Regions from separate parts of the Photorhabdus machadonis genome, predicted to be linked through region 1. Evidence: predicted binding sites of a transcription regulator. Region 1 holds the regulator's gene; the other holds the start of a gene.
What was found. Region 1 encodes LexA, which represses DNA repair genes until DNA is damaged. Its sites were predicted from a motif close to TNCTGTATGTACATACAGNA; they were not measured.
Positions count from the first base shown of each region.

Region 2: ACUN2T_RS16765 (DNA translocase FtsK 4TM domain-containing protein) is a predicted target of LexA. The motif match lies at 6,697-6,716, and genes of this name have one in related genera.

Region 1 covers NZ_CP199761.1:540,627-548,566, reverse strand. The annotation lists gene zur (zinc uptake transcriptional repressor Zur) at 1-326, shown strand, start outside; gene lexA (transcriptional repressor LexA) at 463-1,068, opposite strand; gene ACUN2T_RS02645 (diacylglycerol kinase) at 1,188-1,559, opposite strand; gene plsB (glycerol-3-phosphate 1-O-acyltransferase PlsB) at 1,689-4,145, shown strand; gene ubiA (4-hydroxybenzoate octaprenyltransferase) at 4,195-5,049, opposite strand; gene ubiC (chorismate lyase) at 5,086-5,592, opposite strand; gene pgi (glucose-6-phosphate isomerase) at 5,782-7,428, opposite strand; gene lysC (lysine-sensitive aspartokinase 3) at 7,728-7,940, shown strand, end outside.
Region 2 covers NZ_CP199761.1:3,542,045-3,549,984, reverse strand. The annotation lists gene infA (translation initiation factor IF-1) at 1-195, opposite strand, end outside; gene aat (leucyl/phenylalanyl-tRNA--protein transferase) at 353-1,045, opposite strand; gene cydC (heme ABC transporter ATP-binding protein/permease CydC) at 1,052-2,803, opposite strand; gene cydD (heme ABC transporter permease/ATP-binding protein CydD) at 2,806-4,575, opposite strand; gene trxB (thioredoxin-disulfide reductase) at 4,681-5,640, opposite strand; gene ACUN2T_RS16775 (hypothetical protein) at 5,847-6,077, opposite strand; gene lrp (leucine-responsive transcriptional regulator Lrp) at 6,150-6,644, shown strand; gene ACUN2T_RS16765 (DNA translocase FtsK 4TM domain-containing protein) at 6,778-7,940, shown strand, end outside.

The DNA of each region.
Region 1 (7,940 bases):
CAATATACCGGGCACTGGAATTTCTGCTAGAACAGGGATTTATTCATAAAATAGAGTCTACCAACAGTTATGTGCTGTGCCACCATATTGAACAACCAAGCCACACCTCAGCAATGTTTATTTGCGACCGCTGCGGTTCTGTTACAGAACGAGATGGTGGAACCGTTGAATCCGCTATTCAACAGTTAGCAAAAACCGCCGGATTCAGCTTACGCCATACCGTCATTGAAGCGCATGGTTTATGTTCTTCTTGTGCAGAGATTGAATCCTGTACTGAACGGGATGAATGCCAGCACGACCACAGTATTGAGGTAAAAAAGAAGTAGAGAACCTGTAAATAGCAACAGGCAACCGCAGAATCACGTTCAAGATAATCATACTGATAAACCCAATAACATGATTCTGCCAGAATATTGCAACTCTTTGACAATCACCAAAAAACAACGATTCGATATTTTACTATCAAAACTTATCACTGTTACGAATCACCCCAACGGCTAATCCTTCAATTGTCAGGCTTCGTTCACGCAAATCCACCACAATTGGCTTAAACTCAGGGTTTTCTGCCGACAATTCAACTTTATTTCCAGTCTGTTTAAAACGTTTTACAGTCACTTCATCTTCAATACGAGCAACAATAACCTGCCCATTACGGACATCCTGTGTTTTATGCACAGCCAACAGATCACCATCCATAATCCCAATATCTTTCATGGACATACCGCTGACTCTCAACAGGAAATCCGCACTGGGCTTAAACAGTGCGGGATCTATCCGATAATGACTTTCAATGTGCTCCTGCGCCAACAGTGGTTCACCTGCGGCTACACGGCCAATCAACGGCAAACCAGAGTCTTCTAGCAGCAAACGGATACCCCTGGATGCCCCGGCAACAATCTCTATCACCCCTTTGCGAGCCAATGCTTTTAAATGCTCTTCAGCCGCATTAGGCGAACGAAAACCAAGACGTGCTGCAATTTCAGCACGCGTTGGCGGCATACCCGTTTGCGAAATGTGGTCACGCACCAGGTCATAAACCTGCTGCTGCCTTACGGTAAGTGCTTTCATTCCGCCCCCTGTGTGTTTATACAGTCAAACTGTGAGTATATACAGGTAAATAACGATTGGGAACCTGCCAGGGTAGAAAATCAGCCCATTATAGTATAATGACGCATTATTAAACTAAATCAGGTCACAAAATAGCGCCAGAGAACGGTACTCCAGACAATTAACGACAGCAGCATCGTCAGAAAGACCGCCGCCGATCCCATATCTTTCGCCCGGCCGGACAACTCATGGAATTCACTGCCAATACGATCAACAACAGCTTCAATAGCACTGTTCAGAATCTCTACAATCACCACCAACATTACTGAACCAATCAGTAAAATGCGTTCAATTGCGCTGATATTCAGATAAAATGCAACAATCACCGCTAATATCGCCACAATTATTTCCTGCCGGAAAGCCGCTTCATTTTGCCACGCAGCCCTGAGACCTTTCATCGAATATCCGGTTGCTTTGATGATACGGGTCAGTCCCTTGGATTGATTTGCCATAAATTATTCATACCAAATGTAAGGTTATTTGCCACTTTTAACTTTTATATCGTCTTAACATAACAGATCTCAACACCTGTTTCTGGTATGCTTGCGACGTATTGCTAACAAGAGGCTTCAAGTTTATTTATGTCAGGTTGGCGTAAAATATATTATAAATTATTGAATTTACCACTAAAAATACTGGTAAAGAGCAAACTTATTCCTACAGATCCCATTACCGAATTACGGCTCGATACGACACGCCCTATTCTGTACGTATTGCCGTATCACTCCAAAGCAGACTTACTGACATTACGTCAGCAATGTCTTGAGCAGGATCTGCCAGACCCTTTAAACTCACTGGAGATAGGTGATACTGAGCTTCCGGGCTATGTATTTATCGATAATGGCCCACGCGTATTCCGCTATTGCGCACCAAAGCAGGAATCCGTAAAAATTTTCCATGCGTATCTGGATCTGCACCGTAATAATCCAAACTTGGATATTCAAATGCTGCCAGTTTCTGTCATGTTTGGTCGCTCACCCGGACGTGAAGGACACAGCACCCCACATCTACGGCTACTTAATGGTATCCAGAAATTCTTCGCCATTCTCTGGCTGGGCCGGGACAGTTTTGTGCGTTTTTCAAACACAGTATCTCTGCGTTATATGGCAACGGAGCATGGCACAGACAAGACAATTGCTCACAAGCTGGCTCGCGTGGCACGAATGCACTATTCACGCCAACGCCTGGCGGCAGTGGGTCCGCGTCTGCCTGTTCGTCAGGAGCTGTTTAACAAGCTACTGGCTTCAAAAGCAATAGAAAAGGCCGTTATTGATGAGGCCCGCAGCAAGAAAATCGCCCATGAGAAAGCGCAGCAGAATGCCGTTAACATGATGGAAGAGATTGCAGCGAATTTCTCTTATGAAACAGTACGGCTGTCAGATCGTGTACTTGGTTGGACCTGGAACCGTCTGTATCAGGGGATCAATGTCCACAATGCTGAACGCATTCGTCGTCTGGCACAGGATGGTCACGAACTGGTTTATGCGCCCTGCCACCGTAGTCATATGGATTATCTGCTGCTCTCCTATGTGATTTATCATCAGGGTTTGGTACCGCCCCATATCGCCGCAGGCATCAACCTGAATTTCTGGCCAGCAGGGCCGATATTCCGCCGCCTTGGTGCATTTTTTATCCGCCGCACTTTTAAAGGTAATAAACTCTATGCCACGATATTCCGTGAATATCTGGGTGAGTTATTTGCACGCGGCTATTCTGTTGAATACTTTATGGAAGGTGGTCGTTCCCGGACAGGTCGTTTGCTCGATCCCAAAACGGGTACACTGACCATGACGTTACAAGCAATGTTGAGAGGTGAATCACGCCCAATCACTATCGTGCCAATTTATATCGGTTACGAACATGTGATGGAAGTTGCCACCTATGCCAAAGAGCTGCGGGGAGCAACCAAAGAGAAAGAGAGCTTTTTCCAGATGATACGCGGTTTGCGTAAGCTTCGTAATCTGGGGCAAGGCTATGTAAACTTTGGTGAACCTATCCCGTTGATCCAATATCTTAATCACCATGTTCCTGACTGGCGTGATTCTATTGATCCAATAGAGTTTCACCGTCCTGAATGGGTTAACCCAACAGTCAGTAAGCTGGCCGGGAAAATTATGGTGAACATCAACAATGCCGCAGCTGCTAACGCAATCAACCTGTGTTCAACCGCCCTACTGTCATCACGTCAGCGAGCGCTTACTCGCGAGCAACTGCTTGAGCAACTGGATTGTTATATACAACTCATGCACAACGCGCCTTATACAACCGATGTTACTGTGCCAAAGAAAACCGCAGAAGAGTTGTTAGAGCACGCTCTGCAAATGGATAAGTTCGAGGTAGACAAAGACAGTATGGGCGACATCATTATCCTGCCGCGTGAGCGTGCGGTTCTGATGACCTACTACCGCAACAATATCCAGCATTTATTGGTACTGCCATCATTGATTGCCTGCATCGTTATTGATCATCGCCGTATCAGCCGTGAAGCGTTACTCAGCCAGGTAGAAATCATTTATCCTCTGCTCAAAGCAGAACTGTTTATACGTTACAACAAAGCAGATCTGCGAGAAGTGGTTAATATCCTGGTTAATGAGCTTACTCGCCAGAGCCTTATCTGTAACAAAGAACAAGGTATGCTGGTATTGAATCCAGCACGTATTCGCCCATTGCAATTGCTGGCAGCCGGTGTCCGCGAAACCCTGCAACGTTATGCCATCACCCTCTCTTTACTGAATGCCAACCCGGAAATCAGCCGGGGTGCGCTGGAAAAAGAGAGCCGTATGTTGGCACAACGTCTGTCGGTATTACATGGCATTAACGCACCTGAATTCTTCGATAAGGCGGTATTCACCACATCGGTAAATACACTGCGTGAAGAAGGATATATCAGTGATCGTGGTGATGTGATTACAGCAAATACTCAGGAGCTGTATCAGGTATTGAGTGAACTGATGTCACCTGAAATCCGTCTGACTATCGAGAGTGTCAGTTTGCCAGCTGAACACAACGATGCAGAAGAGACAACTCAAGAAGCATAATTTTTAACATCCGGGTGATAATGGGTTTTCCCCATTATCACCCCATATATCAAACGTAACTGAAGAAGATACCCAAAAATAATACCACACCAACATAGTTATTATTGAGGAATGCTTGGAAGCAAAGCTCTCTTTCCCGACCTGCAATCAGTTTCTGCTGATAAATAAATAAGGCACCGGCAAGCAACAATGACCAATAATAGATGCCACCCAGATTCATCATATAACCCACCAGCAGTAAAACCAGCAACATAGCAAGTTGCAGTAACCCAATAATCAGCTTATCGAAACGACCAAACAGAATAGCAGTAGACTTAACACCAATTTTCAGATCATCGTTACGATCGACCATGGCATACTGTGTATCATAAATAACCGACCACAAGATATTAACCAGAAACAATAGCCAGCATTCTAGTGGTAAGGACTCACTAACCGCAGCGAATCCCATTGGGATAGACCAGCCATAAGCCGCGCCCAATACAAACTGAGGAAGATGACTGAACCGTTTAACAAAGGGATAAAACCAAGCCAAAGCTAACCCAGCGACTGACAACCAGATAGCCATCTTATTCAGCGCCAGAACCAACCCGAAAGAAATCAGCGCCAGTACAACAAACAGGATCTTACTCTCTTTCTCACTGATAGCACCACTGGGCAGGGGACGTGCTTTTGTGCGTTCGACATAACCATCAAATTTTCTGTCAGCAAAATCATTAATCACACACCCTGCTGCACGCATCAGAAACACACCGGCAGTAAAGACCCACAATATGTGCATATCCGGAATACCTTTCCCGGCAATCCATAAAGCCCAAAATGTCGGCCATAACAACAATAACGAACCTATGGGTCTGTCAATACGCACTAAACGGCAATAGGCCTGCCATTTACTTTGCGCCATACTTCCCGCCACTTCTGTTTCCCCCTTGTTTAAATTTTATTTTTTGTATACAGGTGATTCAGGCAAGAAGACTTCCGTTAATAATAATGGCTTGCTTGATAATCTCAGCAATGATCGCCTTGCCCAGCGTTTCCCCTGTTGCCCTACATGAATATAATCCCGTGTTAATTTATTGCTACTAAAAAGATATCGCCCAAGCGGGACTGTTCCTAAATCAACCAGACTTTCATCAGGGCCGGTTAATGTTGCTTCAGGAATTAACGTTCTTCCCAATAACCAGGGGATATTATCACCATATAATACGACTTCTCGCAGCCAGTACCTCTGACAAGTTAGCAAATGCTCACTTTCATCGGAAAGTTCTTCCACTGTGATAAAAGACTCTCTGAATGGTACAACATGAACATGGTCACAGTATTGTTCAAAACGGCGGGTCATTGACCCCAACTCCATCAGCCAGTCTGAAATCTCATCAGGCAAGCCGGATGAATCCACCGAAACCCACTGAATAGGCACCGTCGTTAAGATCGAGTCAGTTAACATGCGAGTTTCCATTAGGACAAATTTCTTTTATCCGGTCGTACAATTGATGGGCACTGAGGATACCACGTTGTAGGTATACAGAATAAAAAGTTATGACAAATTCTGTCAATAATACTTGCCAAAAATGAGCGAATTACGATCAACACAATTCGCTCATATAAATTTAACTCCCTGATTCAGAACAAGTGATTAACGCCATGCTTTAAAGCGGTTAATCAACCCATTTGTCGAGCTATCGTGATCGGCAACCTCTTCACCATTCTCGAGTTCTGGCAAAATACGATTAGCCAGTTGCTTACCCAGCTCAACTCCCCATTGGTCAAAGGTGAAGATGTTGAGAATCACCCCTTGTACAAATATTTTGTGCTCATACATGGCAATCAACGCCCCCAAACTGAATGGAGTAATTTCACGCAACAAAATGGAATTCGTCGGACGGTTTCCTTCAAACACTTTAAATGGTGCAACATGCCCGACTTCAACCGCAGTTTTACCACTGGCGGCAAATTCAGCATCCACTTGTCCACGGGTTTTACCAAATGCCAACGCTTCTGTCTGAGCGAAGAAGTTGGATAACAATTTGTTGTGATGGTCACTCAATGGGTTATGGCTGATCGCCGGAGCAATAAAATCGCAAGGGATCAGTTTAGTGCCCTGATGAATAAGTTGATAGAAAGCGTGCTGACCATTGGTTCCAGGCTCTCCCCAGATGATCGGACCGGTTTGGTAATCCACCGGATGACCATTGCGGTCAATATATTTACCGTTGGATTCCATATTGCCCTGCTGAAAGTATGCTGCAAAACGATGCATGTATTGATCATATGGCAGAATCGCTTCTGTTTCCGCGCCAAAGAAATTGTTGTACCAGATGCCAATCAGCGCCAGTAATACGGGGATATTCTGCTCAAACTGGGTATGGGCAAAATGCCTATCCATTGCGTGTGCACCACTGAGCAGTTGTTCAAAATTATCAAACCCAATAGAGAGCGCAATAGACAAACCAATCGCTGACCATAATGAATAACGGCCCCCTACCCAATTCCAGAATTCAAACATATTTTGGGTATCAATACCGAATTTCTTAACGTCTTGCTCATTGGTGGAGAGCGCGGCAAAATGCTTCGCAACATGTGCTTCATCACCAGCAGTTTTCAGAAACCAATCACGGGCAGAGTGAGCATTGGTCATTGTTTCCTGAGTAGTAAACGTCTTGGAAGCAATCAGGAACAACGTTGTTTCCGGGTTAAGCGTGTTCAGGGTCTCCGCGATATGAGTCCCATCAACATTAGAAACAAAATGCATATTCAGATGATTTTTATAAGGTTTCAGCGCTTCGGTCACCATATAAGGGCCGAGATCTGAGCCACCGATGCCGATATTCACAACATCAGTCATCACCTTACCGGTATAACCTTTCCACTCACCGTTAATCACCCGCTCACTGAAATTTTTCATTTTTGCCAGCACAGCGTTGACCTGTTGCATAACATCTTCCCCATCAACAATAATCGGGGCATTGCTACGGTTACGCAAAGCAATATGCAGTACAGCGCGCTCTTCCGTACGGTTAATTTTCTCACCGGAGAACATGCTACGAATAGCGCCGGCAACATCTGTCTCTTTCGCCAGCACCTGTAACTTTTCCAATGTCTCGGTTGTGATGCGGTTTTTTGAAAAATCCATCAGGATCTGGTCATCAAACGTTACGGAGAACTTAGCAAAACGCTCTTTGTCCTGTCCAAACAACTCACGTATGTGAATATCCTTTATCTGCGTAAAATGTTGTTCTAATGCTTTCCAGGCTGAGGTTTGACTAGGATTGATATTTTTCATGGCTATGCTCTCTATCAACTGACTGTAAATAATTGGAGGTAAAGAAAGATTGTAACCTGTAATTCTATGATTGGAGCCTCCCTTCCTTTAATCGCTGATATTGGTCAAAACAATGAAGTTTTTCTAGCTCTATTTGCTAAGGTGCATAAAAAATAGTTATTCTTCTCTACCATCCTCAATATCTTTTATGATTCTCCTATCATCATGAAAGATATTGATATAACCCCTCACTACGTTGACTCAAACCGGTTAACCCGATATTTCTAAAAGACTATCCAGTCAACATTAAGGTTATCGCAATGAGTTCTGTTTCATCCCTATTCCCGGAAACTGGCGGGTATGTCGTCGCAAAATTTGGTGGTACCAGCGTGGCAAATTTCGATGCCATGAATAACAGTGCAGATATCGTACTGGCAAATAAAGAAGTACGTGTTGTTGTGTTGTCTGCTTCTGCGGGTATGACTAACCTATTAATCGCACTGGCGGAAGGCTGCGATGCAGATAAACGGGCT
Region 2 (7,940 bases), 2.3 Mb from region 1:
GCCTTTGCTCAGGTCATATGGGGTCAGCTCGACTGTAACCTTGTCGCCTGTCAGGATGCGGATGTAATTTTTACGCATTTTACCGGAGATGTGAGCAGTGACTACGTGTCCGTTTTCTAATTCAACGCGGAACATAGTATTTGGCAGCGTGTCCAGCACGGTACCTTGCATTTCAATATTGTCTTCTTTGGCCATCTAATCCTCTAAGTTTAATAACCATCGTTTTTAACCGGCAAGATAATGCCGAAAAACCCTCATTATGTAAAGGAATGTTGTCTTTTAAACCACTATATTTGCAAATAACTCATGGTTGCATTCCCGCCATAATCAACATTGGTGGGTAAAATGTTGATTATAATTCCAGTACTTGTTGCAACCAGCAGCCAGGTTTTAATGACCGGTTTCTGAATTGATAAAGATACTGAATAAATTCTTCCCGGGAGATTTCCTTTGCTCCCAGTGAAGCAGTGTGATGATTTAGCACCTGGCAATCAAGCAGTTCACCACCATATCGCAGAAAATGGTGATAGAAAGCAACGAAAGCGCATTTGGATGCATTCTCCATTCGGCTGAACATAGATTCACCGCAAAATAAAGTGCCAACGCTGACGCCATACAGGCCGCCGACAATATGTTCACCATACCAGACCTCTACCGAATGCGCCTTTCCTATCTGGTGTAACTCCTGATAACCTTGTTGGATATCCTTGCTTATCCAGGTTCCTTCCTGCCGTTGAGCGCAGTAATGAATCACCTGTTCAAACGCGTGATTCACCGTAATGCGGTATGGATGATTGCGCAGAAACCGGCGTAATGTCCGGCCAATATGCAATTCACCCAGCATGATTATCGCACGTGGATCAGGGGACCACCAAAGCGGTATTTCACTTGGCAAAAACCAGGGGAAAATTCCTTGATGATAAGCTGCGCTCAACCGCTCAGGGGATAAATCTCCGCCCACTGCCAGCAGGCCGTTCGGCTCCATTAATGCCTCTGCTGGGTGAGGGAAGTCATATGAATCATCATCCAGTTGAATTATTGGCATGGTGTATTACAGCTCCAATTCAGGATGAATTGGATATTGTCGCTGATAAAACTGATAATAGCAGCCTTGTCGAGCCAGTAACTCATTATGCTGTCCTTGTTCAATAATGGCACCTCCATCCATGACATAAATACGGTCCATATGGTCAAGACCGTATAGACGGTGGGTAACAATAATCAATGTCTTATGTTGGCAATGTTGGCGCAGCAGGGACAGAATTTGCTGTTCAGTATCCGCATCAAGCCCTTCCGTTGGTTCATCCAGTAACATGAGTGGCGCTGAGTGCAGTAACGCTCTGGCAATGCCCAGACGGCGTTGTTCACCGCCGGATAACTGACGGCCACCTTCGCCCATCCAGCAGTTCAGCCCTTCATCCGTTTCCAGCAGATGGCTTAAACCTACCTGTTTCAGCACAGTTTTCAGCTCATTATCGGCGGCGTTTGGTTTTGCCAGTAATAAATTTTCACGCAACGTATGGCTGAATACATGAACACGTTGTGGAACAACCGATATCATACTGCGCAGAACCGGTTCGTCATAAACAGTAATAGGATGCTGGTTTAGACAGATAGTACCTGAATCAGCATCCCAGGCACGGGTTAGTAACTGTAGCAACGTAGATTTACCACAACCTGTTTTGCCTAACAGAGCGATATGTTCTCCTGCTTTCAAACAGAGAGAAATATTTTTCAGGACAGGTAATGGCTGGCCGGGGTAAGTAAAACTGAGATTTTTAATGTTAACATTGAGTTGCTCTGAACTTTCCGGCCCTGACGCCGGGAAAGTCACTTCCGGTTTTTGTTGCATCAATTGGGAAACGTGGGTTGCCGAGGTAATGACTTGTCCCAGATGTTGGAATGCAACAGCGACAGGACCCAGGGTTTCAAAAGCAGCAAGCGAGCAGAAGACAAATAGTGCAATCAAGGCACCTGGCTGATTGTTTCCCCCTATACCATTAGCGGCTATCCACAGGATTAATGTGACGGTCATGCCGGTGGCAAAAATCATGATTGCTTGTGATAAGCCGGTCAGATTAGCTTGCTGTTGCTGACGCTTTAGCCAACGTAATTCAACACCCGCCATCGACTCCCGGAATCGTCCAAGAGCGCCGAATACCATCAATTCGGCTTGCCCCTGCAATATCACCGTGAGTTGGGTACGGTATTGACCCCGCAGAATGGTCAAATCGCGGCCGATGGGTTTACCTGCGTGATAAAATACAAATGGCAGCAGGATCAGCAGCGTCAGCATAATACTGCCAAGGGTATAGGCCAATGTGAGATCCAGAAAACCGAGGCTGAAAGTGAGGATGATGATAACGACAATGGCTGCGAATATCGGTGAAATTACCCGCAAATAGAGGTGGTCCAATGTTTCAACATCAGCAACTAGCCGGTTGAGTAATTCACCCTGGCGAAAACGGGCGATTCCTCCCGGTGAAAGTGGCAAAATTTTCTGAAAGGCAAATACCCGCAAATGTGCCAGTACACGAAAAGTTGCATCATGGCTGACCAGTCGTTCAGCATAGCGTCCGGCAGTACGAAGAATAGCGGCGCCACGGACACCTGCGGCTGGTAGCATATAGTTGAATGTATTAAGTCCGGCAAAACCTGCCAGCGCGGTTCCGGCAAGGAACCAACCAGACAGCGTCAGTAAGCCTATGCTGGCGAGTAACGTAACAATCGCCAGAACCATACCTAAACTGATAAGAAACCCATGGCGGCGATAGAGCGCCAGAAAGGGAAGCAATACCCGCATAACTAAAGCTCCTCACTCCGATGAGATAACAGGCGGGCGAATGCTCCCTGAGATTGGCTCAGTGTTTGGTAATCTCCCTGTTCAATGATTAACCCTTTTTCCATAACCCAGATCTGATCATATTCCAGCGTTTCTTCCAATTGATGGGTAACTAACAGGGTCGTCTGATGATGAGATGCCTGATTCAGTGTTTGCATAACTCGTTGTTCGCTATGAGCATCGAGGCTGGCGGCAGGCTCATCCAGTAATAATAATTGGCAAGGTTTCAATAAGGCACGGGCAACAGCGATACGCTGGGCCTGACCAACGGATAGTCGTGCTGCATTATCACCAATAAGGGTATTCAGCCCATCAGGTAAATCATTAACAAATTCGGTGACGTATGCCTGTTCCATAACCTGATGGATTTGTTGTTGATTTGTATCCGGTTGGTTCAGGCGAAGATTATCAAGTAAAATTTGCTCAGGCAGGTGTGGATTTTGCCCAACCCAGCTCAGTTGATCACGCCATTTCTGTGGATCTAACTCACGTAGCTCAGTACCATTGATTTGTATTGAACCACGATAGGGCAGGAACCCTAACAATAAATTCAAGAGCGAGCTTTTACCCGCTCCGCTTTGTCCAACTAATGCTACTCGTTGATTTTTCTCTATAGCAAAATTCAGCGGGCCGGCAAGTAAGTTGCCATCGTGAGCCAGCATTTCCAGATTATTAGCGATTATCGTCAGCGAACTTTGGCTACTTAGCGTTTTATCGCCATTCGCAGGCGCATGTTCACCATCACTGTTTAGCAACGTCACCAATGATTCGGCTGCGCCAACAGCCTGTGCTTTGGCGTGATAATAAGTACCAAGATCACGCAGTGGCTGGAAAAATTCCGGGGCGAGGATTAATACCAGAAAACCAGCAAACAGAGTCACACCCATACCGTAACTGCCAAAATTAAGCTCACCCAGATAGGAGAAACCAAAATAGACGGCAACGACGGCAATAGAAACAGCTGCAAAGAATTCCAGTACCGCTGAAGAGAGGAATGCCATTCTCAGAACTTCCATTGTCTTGCGGCGGAAATCCTCAGTGGATTCGCTGATTTGTTGTACTTCGGCTTTGCCACGATAAAACAGGCGCAACGTTTCCAGCCCGCGCAGACGATCAAGAAAATTACCGCTTAACCGCCCCAACGCGACAAAGTTTCGCCGGTTGGCATCTGCGGCACCTAAACCAACCAGTGCCATAAACAGGGGAATAAGCGGAGCCGTCGCGAACAAAATCAGCCCGGCAGCCCAGTTAACCGGAAATAGAGTGATCAGGATAAGAATAGGGATCATCACTGCGAGATACATCTGTGGCAGATAGCGAGAGTAGTAATCCTGCATATCCTCTATCTGCTCAAGAATAATCGTTGCCCAGCTACCTGCCGGTTTGCCTTTAACCCATACTGGGCCAAGTTGTTCAAGCTTATCCAATACCATCGCGCGGATTTTCTGGCGCACGATTTTGCCACAAATAAAACCGATCCGTTCCCGAATAACACTGATTACTGCTCGCAGAGCGAAGGTTGTCGCCAGCATCCAGAATTTATCCATGATGTGCTCGCGGGGAATGTTATCCATGATTAAAGCTTGCAGGATTGAGGCCAATAGCCAGGCTTGAGTGATGATCAACAATCCACTGATTAAGCCAAATAGCATGGACAGGCGCAGCCAGTGCCGGGCCGGAGCACTTTGCTGCTTCAACCAGCGAACCAATTCATACTGTCTTGTTTTGTCCATAGGAAAAATTCTGATTATCAAAAAGGCTGGACGAGTGTCAGCATCCTGCCGATATGTTACATGCGAAAAGGCGCTACTGAAATAGCGCCTTGAAAGAAAAAGAGTTTATTTCGCTGCCAGCCCATCCAAGAAACGTTCTGCATCAAGGGCTGCCATACAACCTGTACCGGCGGATGTAATTGCCTGGCGGTAGGTATGGTCCATTACGTCACCGGCGGCGAATACACCGGGAATTGAGGTCTGGGTAGCGTTACCTTGTAAACCGGACTGAACTTGGATGTAACCATTATTTAGTTCCAATTGTCCTGCAAAGATAGCGGTGTTAGGAGTATGGCCGATAGCAATGAATGTGCCGGTAACAGCTAATTCTTCTGTTGTACCGCTGTGGGTATCACGCAGACGGACACCCGTAACGCCCATCTCATCACCGAGCACTTCATCCAGAGTACGATTAGTGTGCAGAATGATATTGCCGTTTTTAACTTTATCCATCAGACGACCAATCAGGATTTTTTCTGAACGGAATGTATCACGGCGATGAATCAGGTGAACTTCTGCTGCAATATTTGCCAGATATAAAGCTTCTTCTACTGCGGTATTACCGCCGCCGACCACGGCAACTTTCTGGTTACGATAAAAGAAGCCATCGCAGGTTGCACAGGCTGAAATACCCCGGCCTTTGAACGCCTCTTCGGAAGGCAGACCTAAATAACGTGCAGAAGCGCCTGTTGCGATAATCAGTGCGTCACAGGTATATTCTTGTTCATCACCATAAAGACGGAAAGGACGGTTTTGCAGGTCAACTTTTTGAATATGATCAAAAATGATGTCGGTCTGGAATTTTTCAGCATGTTGATGCATACGTTCCATTAACCCTGGGCCGGTCAGACCTTCAGGATCACCGGGCCAGTTTTCGACTTCAGTGGTTGTAGTCAACTGACCCCCTTTTTCAACTCCGGTAATCAGCACCGGATTTAAATTTGCCCGGGCAGCGTAAACTGCGGCTGTATAGCCTGCCGGACCGGAACCAAGAATAATGAGTTTATGGTGTTTGGCGGTGCTCATGAATACCTCATTTCCATTTATCGCATATCGTATATTGAGCGATTGTAGGAGAAATAGGAGGGTAAAAAAAGCTAAAAGACTCATGTTACTAACGATTTTACCGATAGATATTAACTAGCAACGACTTTAACCTGAGAAAAGTGTTCTTTTAGTACTGTTTGGCTTTCATTTGCTCATTTTTAATCAATGGTAAGCTATCGAAACGATTAACTGAAAATTTGTTCCACAGGTTGTTCTGATTTTTGTTCATTTACTTTGACAATCGGCTGTGCATTTGCGAAAACATCACTGTAAGAGATAATTATCCACCTCGCTAAATTCGTTTCTATAAAAATCGACAAATCGATATGCGGATAATCTTCTCTGTGCAGCACGAAGAAAAATGGCCTGTGAGCTGCTTTACTCTGATAGAGCGAGGCTTTAACTTTAAAAGACATCTTTTCCAGCTCAGACTCAAGAGAGATAGGGGAAAATGTTATGGGTGTAGGAAAATAAAGAGAGATCAAAAGATGATAGATAATAAAAAACGTCCGGGAAAAGATCTTGATCGTATAGATCGTAATATCCTCAATGAATTGCAAAAAGATGGTCGAATTTCTAACGTAGAACTGTCTAAACGGGTAGGATTGTCGCCAACTCCTTGTTTGGAGCGTGTGCGTCGCCTGGAGCGTCAAGGGTTTATTATTGGCTACACCGCATTGTTGAATCCTCATTACCTGGATGCGTCGTTGCTGGTGTTTGTTGAAATCACCCTAAACCGTGGTGCACCAGATGTTTTTGAACAATTCAATGCTGCTGTGCAGAAATTGGAAGAGATTCAGGAATGTCATTTGGTTTCCGGTGATTTCGATTATTTATTGAAAACCCGCGTACCAGATATGTCAGCGTATCGTAAGTTACTGGGCGAAACTTTGTTACGTTTGCCAGGTGTTAACGACACCCGCACATATGTTGTGATGGAAGAAGTGAAGCAGAGTAACCGCTTGGTCATTAAGACTCGCTGAAATCTCGCCCAAAAAAATGTACAGGTGCAAAACTGGAAGAACTTAGGTACACTCCTGTTTATGCATACAGTTTCAACGCTGAGCTATCTCGGCGTTGTTCCGTTAAATCAACAGGAAACCTGGAGAGCCTTTCTTGAGCCAGGAATATACAGAAGATAAAAATATTAGGTTGAAGAGACTGAGTAGTGGGCGCAGGCTGTTAGAAGCTGTGTTGCTTGTCATTGTTATCCTAGCGGCTTATCTGATGGTCGCACTTGTCAGTTTTAACCCTTCTGATCCCAGTTGGTCTCAGACTGCGTGGCATGAGCCGGTCCATAATTTGGGTGGTGGTGTTGGTGCATGGTTGGCCGATACGCTGTTTTCTGCATTCGGTATACTGGCTTATGTCATCCCGCCGCTAATGATACTGGGTTGCTGGACTGCTTTCAGACAACATGATGACAGAGAATATGTCGATTTTTTTGTGCTTGCTTTGCGCGTTATTGGTGCATTGGCAATCGTGTTGACTTCATGTGGATTAGCCGCGCTGAATGTTGACGATCTCCATTACTTTGCTTCTGGCGGCATTATTGGCAGCCTGTTTAGCGGTGCGATGTTGCCCTGGTTTAATGAATTGGGTGCGACGCTGGCCTTACTGTGTGTTTGGGCAATTGGGTTTACGCTATTTACTGGCTGGTCATGGTTGACGATTGCTGAAAAAACTGGGGCAATAATTCTTGGCGCGATAGGATTTATTACCAATCGCAGCCGTCATGAGCAAGAATATACCCCATATGGTGATGAAACGGTTATTGAGCCGGAGAGTGTCGCCTATGGTAAAACAGAACCCGAATATACAGCGGTTGATATTGATCATGATGATGATGTGCTGTTTACAGCACCTTCAGCTGCGGAATTGGCAAAAGCTGAACGGGATGAACCCGGATCAGTGAAAGCAGAAGTTGAAGAAAAACAGCAAGTTAATATCCCAATCATTGGTATGGCTGATATTGATGCTGAACCTGAAATTCAGATCAGTATATCTGATGACGCCGTATGGTCTCAGTCATTAACAGAAGAACATGAAAAAAACAGTGACGAGCCTGTTCGTTACACGTTTGAAATCCCTTCTGAGCATAATTTTAAACTTGAATCTAAACTTGCTGTTAACACGGTTCCAACATTTGAGCCGGTTGGCAACAGGCAGAATAGTCGTGACACTTTCACGCCTGAAACAGATCCAAAAGATATTGCAGTAGCAGCAACTTCGGCAACGGTTATAACAGGCAACTCTCAGGTTAAACGAGGGATCGGGCC